DNA from 3 places in the Pseudoalteromonas sp. SG43-8 genome. Region 3 is predicted to be linked to each of the others. Evidence: predicted binding sites of a transcription regulator. Region 3 holds the regulator's gene; each other region holds the start of a gene.
The links. The regulator sigma-54, encoded in region 3, starts transcription at its own class of promoters, with help from an activator protein. The targets are predictions, from matches to a motif close to GTTGGCACGNNNNTNGNNT.
Positions count from the first base shown of each region.

Region 1: a site for sigma-54 is predicted at 3,161-3,179, ahead of H5122_RS12765 (DUF2726 domain-containing protein). Genes of this name have one in related genera too.
Region 2: a site for sigma-54 is predicted at 2,117-2,135, ahead of H5122_RS16635 (diacylglycerol kinase family protein). Genes of this name have one in related genera too.

Region 1 is NZ_JACJEX010000006.1:82,144-86,564, forward strand. Features, by position in the region: gene arcB (aerobic respiration two-component sensor histidine kinase ArcB) at 1-1,951, opposite strand, end outside; gene folE2 (GTP cyclohydrolase FolE2) at 2,183-3,103, shown strand; gene H5122_RS12765 (DUF2726 domain-containing protein) at 3,219-3,815, shown strand; gene mtnN (5'-methylthioadenosine/S-adenosylhomocysteine nucleosidase) at 3,938-4,421, shown strand, end outside.
Region 2 is NZ_JACJEX010000012.1:22,234-26,654, reverse strand. Features, by position in the region: gene H5122_RS16640 (DMT family transporter) at 11-940, shown strand; gene H5122_RS16635 (diacylglycerol kinase family protein) at 978-1,847, opposite strand; gene H5122_RS16630 (hypothetical protein) at 2,173-2,313, shown strand; tRNA gene H5122_RS16625 (tRNA-Ser) at 2,531-2,621, shown strand; tRNA gene H5122_RS16620 (tRNA-Ser) at 2,672-2,764, shown strand; gene H5122_RS16615 (RNA-binding protein) at 3,440-3,928, shown strand; gene H5122_RS16610 (aminotransferase class V-fold PLP-dependent enzyme) at 3,912-4,421, opposite strand, start outside.
Region 3 is NZ_JACJEX010000002.1:206,800-211,220, reverse strand. Features, by position in the region: gene lptC (LPS export ABC transporter periplasmic protein LptC) at 1-504, shown strand, start outside; gene lptA (lipopolysaccharide transport periplasmic protein LptA) at 494-1,039, shown strand; gene lptB (LPS export ABC transporter ATP-binding protein) at 1,036-1,761, shown strand; gene H5122_RS06145 (RNA polymerase factor sigma-54) at 1,831-3,330, shown strand; gene hpf (ribosome hibernation promoting factor) at 3,357-3,644, shown strand; gene ptsN (PTS IIA-like nitrogen regulatory protein PtsN) at 3,649-4,101, shown strand; gene rapZ (RNase adapter RapZ) at 4,120-4,421, shown strand, end outside.

The DNA of each region.
Region 1 (4,421 bases), on a different contig from region 3:
CTTCACTTACTTTTAACAGCGGCTCTGTGCATTCACTTTGCTTAATTCCAAATAAATCAGCCAGCATTTTATCAAGCTTCACTGTGTTAATTGGTTTAGCAAGCGCCCCTTGTATTGATATGCCTTCAAGCTCTTCTTCAGCACTGCGAACATTTGCCGTTAGCGCTACAATAGGTAGTTTATCAAAGTGACTGTCTGAGCGTATTTGCTTGGCAACTACGTCACCATTTATATCAGGCAATTGCATATCAAGTAATACTAAATCTAAGTCATCTTCGGTTTCGACAAACGAGAGTGCATCTTCACCGGTTTCAGCCCACAACACCTCATGCCCGCGTTGCTCTAATAAGTTTGTAGCAATTTCGGCGTTAAGAGGTACATCTTCTACTAGTAAAATATACAAACCACGACCAACATAACTTTGCTCTGTTGGTGCTACACATAAACTAAGCGGTATCTGCACTGTAAAGCAGCTCCCTTCGCCCTCAGTACTATTTACTGTAATTATTCCTTTCATTGCACTTACAAGCGCCTTAGTTACAGCTAAACCAATACCTGAGCCTATAGCGTTAGTCCCGTTTAAGTCTGGCGCCTTGTAATACATATCAAATATATGAGCAAGCTGCTCTGGCGGAATACCTTGGCCGGTATCCGATACTTTAATAACTAACCACGGGCCTTCAACTCTATTCTCTCGGCTACATTCAAGAGTTACCTTTCCTTGCTGTGTAAACTTAACGGCGTTATTAATTAAGTTCCAAACAACTTGGCGTAAGCGAGTTGGGTCGAGCTGTGCGTAAATATCCAGCATCCCATTGCGCTTAATATCAAACTCTAGCTCTTTTTGCTCCGCGATTAAGCCCGCAAAGTTAACAACGTCATTTATAAAGTCTGACACGTTAATAGAGTTGGTCACTATATCGAGCTGATCTCTATCTATTTTGTCTAAATCAATAATATCGTTAAAAATATTACCGAGCGTTTCAGCACTCGAAAATATAGTATTACCCCAACTACGCTGCTGTTTGTTTAAGTCAGTATCAAGCAGCATTCGTGTTAAACCAACAATACCATTAAGCGGTGTTCGAAGTTCATGGCTTAATGTAGCAATAAACTTACCTTTGTCTTTATAGGCCGTTTCGAGCGCTTGAGCGGCCTCCTTACGACTTGTGATATCACGACCAAAGCCCAGTAAACCAATGTAGTCACCGTCATCATTTATAAAAGGCAATTTACGCAGCTCGAACCAACGCATTTCACCATTCACCTCATAACCCACATCAATAGTCAGCGCTTTATGGCTTTGCTCTACTTCTTTATCGGTTTTCAAAACTTCAGATAAAAAGTGACTAGGAAATATTTGCTCAACCGTTTTGCCAATTAGTTCGCTACTTGATTTGCCCATTACTTCTTCAAACATTTTATTACAACCAGCAAACACGCCATTATTATCGCGGTAATAAAACAAATCAGGAGATGAATCTACTATTGAGCGCTGCAGCATGCTTTGTTGAGCAAGTTCTTGTTGTGTTTTTTTACGCTCAGCAATTTCTCGTCGTAGTTCTTCAATAGCGCGGTGCTTGGCATGAAATGCCATTTTACGCTCATCAATTTCGATATTTAGACGATTAATGTTATCTTTTAAGGTTTGATTTAAAAGCTTTTCTTGCTTGGTGGCGCTATCTAAATAAGCATATGAGGCATCTAGTTGTCGAATTGAATTAAGCAACACACTTATAATTAAAGGAGAAACTACAGCCGTAAAAAATACCACGGCTAAAATATCAACCAGGTGTAATTCGCCTATCGCCACATAATAAAACATGCTCGATAAAATAAGAGATACAGTTAAAAATAAAGTGTAACAAATAGCAGCGGTTTTAAATTCACCAAATCGCGTTATTGAGCTGGAAAGTACCCGAGCCCAAGGGCTCAAAGAATAATCGGTCATACGTAATTTTATCTCTTAGCTGTGTACTTAATATAAAGAAGGCAATGCGTATGTATAAACATACCATTTTCCCAGATTTTAGCATTTTTCTCCTACCACTACTCACGTTGTGCGATAAAAACAGAATTTTTCATGTTTGATTTAGCTCATCTATTAAACTCATCATTTCAGCAATAAATTATTTAGTGTAAAATGCCCCGCTTTATTATCCCCAAAATACGAGTAGCGCACATGCAAACCAATATGCCAGATATAGCAGACACTGCACCCGCTTTACAAACAGGTAAATTAGACTGGGTTGGCATGGGCGAAATAGAACTGCCATTTATTTTTGAATCCCGAGACTTATCTCCAGTTACAGTAAACGCCAAAGCTCGTGCATTTGTAAATTTACATAAAGAAGATGCCAAAGGCATTCATATGTCACGTCTATTTTTGGCACTTGATCTGCTTTCAACTGAGCAGCAAGTCAATCCGCAAACAATAGCGCAAGCACTCGATACCTTTATAACTAGCCACGAAGGGCTGAGCGATAAAGCACAAATTGAATTTAAATTTGAATTACCGCTACGCCGTAAGTCACTATTAAGTGGTAAAGCGGGCTGGAAAAGCTACCCAGTTGTACTGACCAGTACGATTGAAAATAACTTTATTAGCTACGAGCTAACCGTAGATGTTACTTATTCTTCAACGTGCCCATGCTCTGCTGCACTTGCGCGCCAGCTTATACAAAACGCGTTTAACGAAAAGTTTAACCAAGAAACGTTGAGCCAAAAAGATGTGCACGAATGGCTAGGCACTACACAAGGTATTGTAGCGACTCCCCACTCGCAGCGCTCTATTGCCAACGTAAAAGTAAAGCTTGATAGCAACGTTCAAGAATTTGACGTAGTTACGCTAATTAACACTCTTGAAGCTGAGCTTAAAACACCAGTACAAGCAGCAGTAAAACGTGAAGATGAGCAAGAATTTGCCCGTTTGAATGGTCAAAACCTTATGTTTTGTGAAGATGCAGCGCGTAAAATTAAAGCATTGCTAGAGGCAAACCATTACAGTGATTATTGGCTGCAAATAAACCACTATGAATCACTGCATGCACACGATGCTGTAGCTATTGCAGTGAAAGGTGTTAAAGGAGGCTACAAAGCTTAATCGCTGTGTAGCTATTGCTTGTAAACCAGCCGGTAATTATTTTATAACCCATACTTTTTAGGCACGTAAATTGCTTTGTTTGAGCAGTGTCAATTTGTTGTTATGGAGTTACCGTATGGAATTCGCTTTATTATTAATCCTAGTATTAGTTGTCGGGGCCTCTGTTGTTGCGTCAAAATTTAATGACGATGGCGGAAACCCGTATCCTTTTACTCGCAAGCAAACTGTTTTTACGCAGGTTGAAGGCGCTTTTTTAAATCTTCTAGAGCGTGCTGTTGGCGATCAATATAAAATTGTTAGTCGTGTTAAGTTAATCGACGTTATTGACTGTAAGCAAGGCCTTTCAGTAAAGTCTAAACGTGCTGCTTTAGCTAAAGCTAAAAATAAGCAACTCGACTTTGTTTTAATCGACAAAGAAAAACTAACAATCATTGCTGCTGTTGACCTAGTTAACAATGCCAACAAAGATGGCCACAAAGCTCAACGCGACTGGTTTGTAAACGGTGCACTAGAGTCTGCGGGCATTCCACATATTCGTATGAAAGTTAAATCGGGCTACCGCCCTTCTGAAGTACGCGATGCAATTATGTTTAAACTTGGTAAGCCTGCAGCAACACAAACTCAGCGCCCTGTTCGTAATCGCTCACATAAGCCAGCGGTACTTTCACCTTCTCAGGCTAAAGCGCAAACCACCGCGTTAGCTGAAATTTAAAAAACGAATTAAATACTCTCCTAAAAAGTATTTAAAGCGAGCTCATAAACAAGCTCGCTTTTTTGTTTTTTATTGTTAACTTCACGTATAATCAAGTGATTCAAACTCAGGAATTAAACTTTATGAATGTTGGTATTATTGGCGCAATGGAGCCAGAAGTTAAAATTTTACGTGAAGCTATGCAAAACCCACAAATTTTAACTAAAGCAGGTTTCACTTTTTATACTGGCGAGTTGGCTGGTAACACGGTGACACTTGTTCAATCTGGTATTGGTAAAGTTGCATCAACTATTGCAACTACCTTACTGATCGATAACTTCAAACCTGATTGCATAATTAACACAGGCTCAGCCGGTGGATTCGATCCATCGCTAAGTGTTGGCGATGTAGTAATTTCGTCAGAAGTACGTCACCACGATGTAGACGTAACTGCTTTTGGCTACGAAATTGGCCAAGTACCACAAATGCCGGCAGGCTTTGCAGCACACCCTAAATTAGTTGAAGCAGCACAGCAAACAATCGAACAAATCAGTGATGTTAAAACACTCGTTGGCTTAATTTGTACTGGTGACACATTTATGTGTGACCCTATACGCATTGATAAAG
Region 2 (4,421 bases), on a different contig from region 3:
GAGAGTAACCATGAGAAGTGCAGCGCTATACATTACAACCGTTTTAATTTGGGGTTCTACTTGGTTAGCCATCGAATTTCAGCTAGGTGATATTGCAGTCGAGTTATCGTTATTTTATCGCTTTGCTATAGCAGCACTTTTAATGTGGTTATATGTAGCGTACAAAAAACCGGATATGCGCTTTTCATTAATCGATCATGGCTTTTTTGCTTTGTTGGCTATTTGTAATTTTGCCTTAAATTACTTAATGCTTTACTGGGCACAGAATTACTTAACCTCCGCTATGACCTCTATCGCCTTTTCAATGTTGCTTGTTATGAACATAGTTAACACTCGACTATTTTTTGGTAAGCCTATCTCAAAACGAATTTATACCGGTGCCGCACTCGCTGTATTAGGTATTACGTGTCTGTTTTGGCCACAGTTACAGCAGTTCGACTTAAGTAACGGTGCATTGGTCGGGTTACTACTTGCCCTTGGTGGCACCTTTGTGGCTTCATTGGGCAACATGGTAAGCGTTCGTAATTCTCGTAAGCAAATTGGCGTATTGCAGGGCAATGCATGGGGCATGTTATATAGTGCTATAGGCTTAGCTTTATATGTATTAATGAACGATGTGCAATTTAGTTTAAACGCCCCAACTAGCTACTGGTTATCATTACTTTATTTATCAATATTTGGCACAGTAATCGCTTTTGGTTGTTACTTTGCACTACTAAAAAATATAGGCCCTGAAAAAGCCAGCTACGTTATTGTTTTATTCCCATTAGTGGCAGTAACACTGAGTAGCTTTTTTGAAGGGTTTGAATGGCACGCAAATACCTTTGCAGGGTTTAGCTTAGTGCTATTAGGTAACGCCATTGTGCTTACCCCAACAAAACGAATTAACGCCTTTTTAGCTAATAGAGCAATAGCTAAAAGTGGCTCCGTCCCCAGTTAGACGCGTTATTAACGCAACTAACGCAAAAGCGCCTACTTTACTGTAGGCGCTTTTTTATTGGCATATGAAAAAGTAAGGCTTGTCCATGCACACTAACAACTGCAGGAGTTTTACCTACAAGTTCACCATCTGCTTCAATCAATAGCCCTTCAGTTTTTATGGAAGCTGTATTTAAGCGACTATAGGTAAGGTTTTTTATATACTCATGGCGCTTAAAAAATAACTTAATAAAGCTTATTACATTATAAAAAAGCCCACCCGATCGCATTTGATAACACTCAAGCTGGCCATCAATTAAATCCGCTTTTGGCGCTATTTTTAGCCCACCACCAAAGTACTTATGATTAGCAAATACAGTAATTAAATTTTGATACTGCCGAGCATCGTTATTAAACGTACCTTGTAACTGCTGAGCTTGATAATAAAATAGCTCTTTGATACTCGTCCAACTGTAATCAAAAGATGAAAAATTAGCTTTATCGTTAATAGTTTTAATCACATGAGCATCAAATCCTACCCCTGCAATATTAATAAAATAGCGGCTATTAATTTTTCCTATATCAATTGCTGTCGGTGTATTAAATAATGCCTTTCGCCAATCATCTTCTTTGCAATTAAACCCTCTGGAGAAATCGTTACCTGTACCGCAAGGTAATAATGCTAACGAACAACTGCTCCCTATTAGCGCATTAACCGCCAAGTTCAATGTACCATCACCACCTAGTGCAACTACTTTGGTAAAGTTACTCAGCAACAACCTTATTTGAGCGCAGTCATCGTCAAAGCTTCCCGTTGTAGTAAATATACAATAAGAAAAGCTGCGTTTTTTACAGATATTTTTAAGCCATGCCAATGATTTTTGGCTCTGTTTTTTGATACTTGGTTTAATAATTATTAGTAGTGACAAGCTTTTGTTTCCAGCAATGTATTTTAGAGTGAGATAATAAACGTTTAATTAAATTTTTTTAATCTGAATAAATAATCAAAAAACATTGTATAAAATGCATAAAAACAAATTAAAAAATCAAAAACCCCAGCAGCAAAGGGGTTAAAACCAACCACCATGTAAATAGCTATGCAAAAACAGTAATATAACTTACTGAATTGCACATTAATAAAATCAATTCAGATTAGTTTAACTAATCCCTCAGGCTCAATTTTTATCGTTGTATTTTTAATCAAACAACGTGCAAAATGCACGCGATTTCAACAGATACAACCGGAGCAAAATAATGAAACCAATTAATACATTAAATCAAACAGCAGCAGCGCAAGTAGCCGTTAAACCAACTAATCGTAAAGCAAGAATGTTAGCTAAACTTAACACGATTGGTAAAAGACTAGCACTTAGCGGTGCAGCTCAATATAAATAATCACCCAACCATGATTATTTTTCGGTGCAGCGAACACTCAACCACTAAATGAAGTCACTTATTTAGCTCCCATTGTTTGCTGCAACCTATTTATTTTATTAAAATTGCCTTAATTTCCCCTTATTTACAAAAAAAACCTCATTTACGTATATTTTTTAGGCAAACAGTCATTTTGCTATTTACACAGCGGTATCACCTAAGTATTATTCTGCGTCACGGAGAGATGGCAGAGTGGTCGAATGCACCGGTCTTGAAAACCGGCATGGGTTTATAGCCCATCTAGGGTTCAAATCCCTATCTCTCCACCATATTTTGATTGGTGGCTTTTTTACTCCATCAATACAACCGGTTATGCGTTGGAGAGGTGTCCGAGTGGCCGAAGGAGCTCCCCTGCTAAGGGAGTATAGAGTTTGTAGCTCTATCGAGGGTTCGAATCCCTCCCTCTCCACCATACTTAATTTAAACCACTTAATTGTGGTTTTTTTGTGCCTAAAATTTAACATCGATACTAAATTGGGAGGGTGAGAACCTTCGACAGGGTTCGACAAAATGTCTGGAACATTTTAGGCCGCTGCAAGCGTCGCGCAGCGATTGATTACATGGATGTAAGCAAGTCTATCCCTTCCTCTGGACCATACTTAATTTAAACCACTTAATTGTGGTTTTTTGTGCCCAAAATTTAACACCGATACTAAATTGGGAGGGTGAGAACCCTCGACAGGGTTCGACAAAATGTCTGGAACATTTTAGGCCGCTGCAAGCGTCGCGTAGGGATTGATTACATGGATGTAAGCAAGTCTATCCCTCCCTCTGGACCATACTTAATTTAAACCACTTAATTGTGGTTTTTTTGTGCCCAAAATTTAACACCGATACTAAATTGGGAGGGTGAGAACCTTCGACAGGATTCGACAAAATGTCTGGAACATTTTAGGCCGCTGCAAGCGTCGCGTAGCGATTGATTACATGGATGTAAGCAAGTCTATCCCTCCCTCTGGACCATACTTAATTTAAACCGCTTGATTGTGGTTTTTTTGTGCCCAAAATTTATAAAAACTAAACAAATTGTGCCTAGTAATAACTTAGGGCATTATTAACACAACTTTAGCCACTTATAGGTTTAACTATGATCCGGTTCATATTGCTATCATTTTGCGCGGCAGCACCATTTTTTACCTTGGCACAAAGTACAACAGTGTATAAGTGTGTAATTAAGGGCGTTCCTACTTTTAGCCAAACGCCTTGCGCTAAAGATGCACAAGTTATTACTCTAAAAGATATAAATGTAATTGAAGCATATAAAAGCTCTACGCCCGGTAAAGGTATTACCGATACCTCTGTTGATGACTACTTAGAGGTTCAGCAAATAGAGCGTGAAATAAAGCGCCTTGAGCTATCTATTGAACAAAGCCAAAAAGAATACGCAGCTAAAAAACAACAAATAGATTATATGACCCAAGATAAGGCCAATCGTTTAGGTGCTTCGTCTATTGCTGATGCTATCGCAACTAAAACAAATTCATTAAAACAAGCCTACGACGCATCAATTAGTCAAACGCAGCAAAAAATAGAGTCATTAAAGCAAAGAAAGCAGCAGCTTAGCCAAAACCCTTAAGCGCTCGTTTTACTATAGAAATAAATTGCGCAACGTCTTCTTGAGTATTATAAATATGTGGCGATACTCGTATTCCAAATTTGCGAGCATCTACACTAACTTTCGCTTTATTAAGCTCTGTAAGTACATGGTCTTGTTGCTTGTTAAAAAACAAAATAGCAGTCCCGCTGCATTTATCACCAATCATAGGTGATGCAACATATTCGCTTAGTTGCTTATGAATAAGCGTAAGCATCGCTAAGTTATGCACCCTTACCTTGTGAGCTGTTAGCTCTGCAAAGTAGGCAATACTATTTGCGGCAATAATATAAGGCGCTACAGAAGGTGTTCCACCCCAAAACTTAAGCGCACTGGCGTTATATTCAAAATGGTTAATATCGAACTCAAATGGATTTTGATGCGAAAACCAACCCACATCTTTAGGCTCACAATACTCTATTTGATTTTTGTTAACCCATAAATAAGCTGCACCTGGGCCACCACATAACCATTT
Region 3 (4,421 bases):
TGGCTTTGGTACCCTTATTTTACACAAACAAATATTGTGCCTCAGGCTGAGCCTGAAGTTGTTGCTAAGCCTGATTACATAGCTATTGAGCTCAAACAGACAGCCTATGATGAGCAAGGTAAAATTAGCCACAAAGTCACTGCGGCTAAAATGGAGCTATACCAGCAATTAGGTTTCACGTTTTTCGAAAAACCCATTTTCACTTTATATAACGAACAACAAACGTGGCAAATAAATGCAGACGAAGCAACATTATACGAAGATAAACAATTAATTTTAGAAGGTAATGTGGTTGCCAAAAACTTAACCGATAACGCCATGATAGACAAAATCAATGCTGATAATATTCAGGTTGATATAAAGTTATTAACAATGCGTTCGGAGCAACCCGTCATTATCACTGGACCCAATTTAAAAATCACCGGTAAAGGCCTAGAAGCCGACTTAAAAACCGAAGTGATAAAACTAATTAACCATACGCGAACCATATATTATGACCAATAAAATATTAAAATCACTTATAATTCCTACACTTATACTAGCGTTTAATAGTAGTGCTGCAGAACAAAACACGCAACCTGCTGCCAATCAAATTTCAATAAGTGCCGACAAGCAAGAAGGTCAATTAAAAGCTAATGTCGGGATTTTTGAGAAAAACGTTGAGATTATTCACGGTAATCGCCGCATTACAGCCGATCGCCTAGAAGTACACAAACGTGATGAACTTGGTGATAATAAACAATTATTAATTGCCACAGGTAGCCCTGCGCACTTTGAAGAAAAGCAATCAGACGGCACGACTATGAGCGCCAGTGCTGATGAAGTACGTTATGATGTATCTAAGCGTTTTTTAACGCTTGTTGGTAATGCACAAGTATCGCAAGCCGGACAAAAAATAAATGCTAAAAGCATTACCTACGACATAGAGCAGCAGCTCATCAGTGCCGAAAAAGATGAAAACTCAACTGACCGCGTTCACACGATTTTAGTACCGATCGAAACTAAAAAAAGTAAAAAAGGCGATAAAGGTCAACCATGAGCACATTAAAAGCAGAACTATTGGCAAAAAGCTATAAAGGTCGTGAAGTTGTAAAAAACGTCGGCCTTGAAGTACAAGCTGGCAGTATAGTTGGCTTACTTGGCCCTAACGGTGCTGGTAAAACAACGACTTTTTATATGATTGTAGGGCTTGTTCCTAGCGACAAAGGTAAAATATCTATTGATGATAACGATATTACTCTTTTACCTATGCATAGTCGTGCTAGATTAGGCATAGGCTACTTACCGCAAGAGTCATCAATTTTTAGAAAGCTGACTGTTTATCAAAACTTAATGGCCATTTTAGAAACGCGCAAAGAACTAAATAAACAAGCCAGAGAAGACACGCTCAATAACTTATTAGATGAATTTAGCATACAACACATTCGTGATAGCCAAGGTATGGCATTATCGGGTGGAGAACGTCGTCGTGTAGAAATAGCACGAGCGCTGGCAGCAGATCCTAAATTTATATTACTGGATGAACCGTTTGCCGGTGTTGACCCTATTTCGGTATTAGATATAAAGAAAATAATAGAACATCTTAAAAATCGTGGGATTGGAGTATTAATTACCGACCATAACGTAAGAGAGACCCTTGATGTTTGCGAAAAAGCCTACATTGTTTCTCATGGGGAGCTGATTGCATCAGGTACTCCAGAACACGTATTAAATGATAAAACAGTACGCGATGTTTATTTAGGCGAGCAATTTAGGCTGTAACATTTACGCCATGTCTTTAAGCATCTGCTAGTATTAATTATAACAACATAAAAGGATTGTTAGAGATACATGAGGCAATCACTACAGCTGCGCATGGGCCAGCAACTTACAATGACTCCACAGCTGCAACAAGCTATTCGTTTGTTGCAACTCAGTACATTGGATCTCCAGCAAGAAATACAAGAAGCTCTCGACAGTAATCCACTATTAGAGGTTGAAGAGGCAGACTATTCTGAAGACGCTGCTGGTAAAAACGAGCAAAAAGCTGATACCGATGACATAACTGTTAGCGCATCTGCTGATGATGCTCCGAGCGAATATGAACAAGATACTGGTGAAGCACTTGCAAAAGACACGCTAAGTGACGACATGGCTATGGATGTTAGTTGGGATGAGTACATGAGTGCCGCTCCTGCAGCCTCATCAGGTCCAATGCCTGAAGACGAATCAATATACCAAGGCGCCTCTACTGAAACGCTCCATGAGTATTTAATGTGGCAATTACAACTAACGCCATTTAGCCCTACCGATGAAGCCATCGCTATTGCGATTGTAGAGGCCGTCGATGATTCAGGTATTTTAACATTAAGCTGCGAAGAGATTTTAGAAAGCTTTAATCAAGAAAACGAAGATGATAACGAAGTCGAACTTGATGAAATTGAAGCGGTATTAAAACGCATCCAACTGTTTGATCCTGTGGGTATTGCTGCACGTAGTTTACAAGAGTGTTTGTGTATTCAGCTTAATCAATTTGATAAAGAAACACCTTACATTAATGAAACGAAAATGATTTTAACCGAGCATATTGATCTATTAGCAGCTCGCGACTATCGTACATTAATGAAAAAAACTAAGCTTAAAGAAGAAGAGCTTAAAGAAGTGATGACACTAATACATACTCTCAACCCAAAACCTGCAGATACTATTGTAAGGGAAGAATCTGAGTATGTTATTCCTGATGTGTCAGTTAAAAAAATTAAAGGCCGCTGGGTTGTCGAATTAAACCCAGATAGCATGCCTAAAATTCGTGTTAATAGCCAATACGCGGCAATGTCTCGCACTGTAAAATCAAGTGGCGACAGCCAGTTTATTCGCTCACATTTACAAGAAGCTAAATGGTTTATTAAAAGCTTAGAAAGTAGAAACGACACGCTATTAAAAGTTACTAATTGTATTGTTAAGCAACAACAAGGCTTTTTTGAACATGGCCCTGAAGCCATGAAACCAATGGTTTTAAATGATGTCGCTGAAATGGTAGAAATGCACGAATCGACAATTTCGCGCGTGACTACTCAAAAGTACATGCATACACCCCGTGGTATATTTGAGCTTAAATATTTTTTCTCAAGCCATGTAAGTACTGAAAACGGTGGTGAATGTTCATCTACAGCAATACGTGCGCTTATCCGAAAATTAATCGCAGCAGAAAACTCAGCAAAACCATTGAGTGATAGCAAAATAGCGGATATATTGGCTGAGCAAGGAATTAAAGTAGCGAGACGTACAATCGCAAAATACCGCGAATCTCTTGCTATTCCACCGTCAAATCAGCGTAAAAGCCTGATTTAAGACGCTAAACTAAGAGGGTAATGCTTATGCAACTAAACTTAACTGGTCGTCACGTAGAATTAACCGATTCACTAAGAGACTATATTAATACTAAATTTGCGAAGCTTGAAAGACACTCTGATCATATTAATAATGTTCATGTCATTCTCGATGTAGAAAAGTTAAATCAAAAAGCAGAAGCCACAATACACGTAAGCGGTGCTGAGCTATTTGCCTCTACAGAACATCAAGATATGTATGCCGCTATTGACTCGTTGATCGACAAGCTCGATCGCCAAGTAATCAAACACAAAGAGAAGCTTGCTCGACACTAATATGATGAAATTAAGTTCACTTATATGCCAGGACTGCAGCAAAGCTGCGGTCCTTTTTAATAGCAAAAAAAGAATTTTAGAGTTCATTAGCGAACTTGCTCACGACAAACTTCCGTATTTACCGCAACAAGATATTCTTAATGCTTTAATGAGCAGAGAGAAATTAGGTAGTACAGGTATAGGGCGTGGCATTGCTATTCCTCATGGAAGAATGAGCGGTGCAGAAGAGCCTTTGGCTTTAGTGCTCGTTAGCGAAACTCCAATAAACTTTGATGCAATCGATAATCGCCCTGTTGATATTTTTGTCGCACTCATCGTACCAGATGGCGATAACCAGCAGCACTTAAAGACTCTAGCAACCATTGCTGATAAACTAAACAACAAAGATTTTTGTAAACAGTTACGCAGTGCAAAATCTGATACTGAGCTTTACCAAGTTATTGTCGATCAATCATAGTTTTATAAAGGGTGTTAAATGGAGTTAATTATCATAAGCGGCCGTTCTGGTTCTGGAAAGTCGGTTGCTTTGCGCGTTGTAGAAGATTTAGGTTATTATTGCGTTGATAATATTCCAGTAAACCTACTACCTTCATTAGTTCGCAGTGTGTCTGATAGCTACGATAAAATTGCTGTTAGCATAGATGTGCGCAACATCCCTAAAGAACAAGATGAATTTAACGATATTCTTGAATACTTACCAGGCTTTGCAAACCCTACGTTATTTTATTTAGATAGCGACGATCAGACATTGATCAAACGCTTTTCTGAAACACGCAG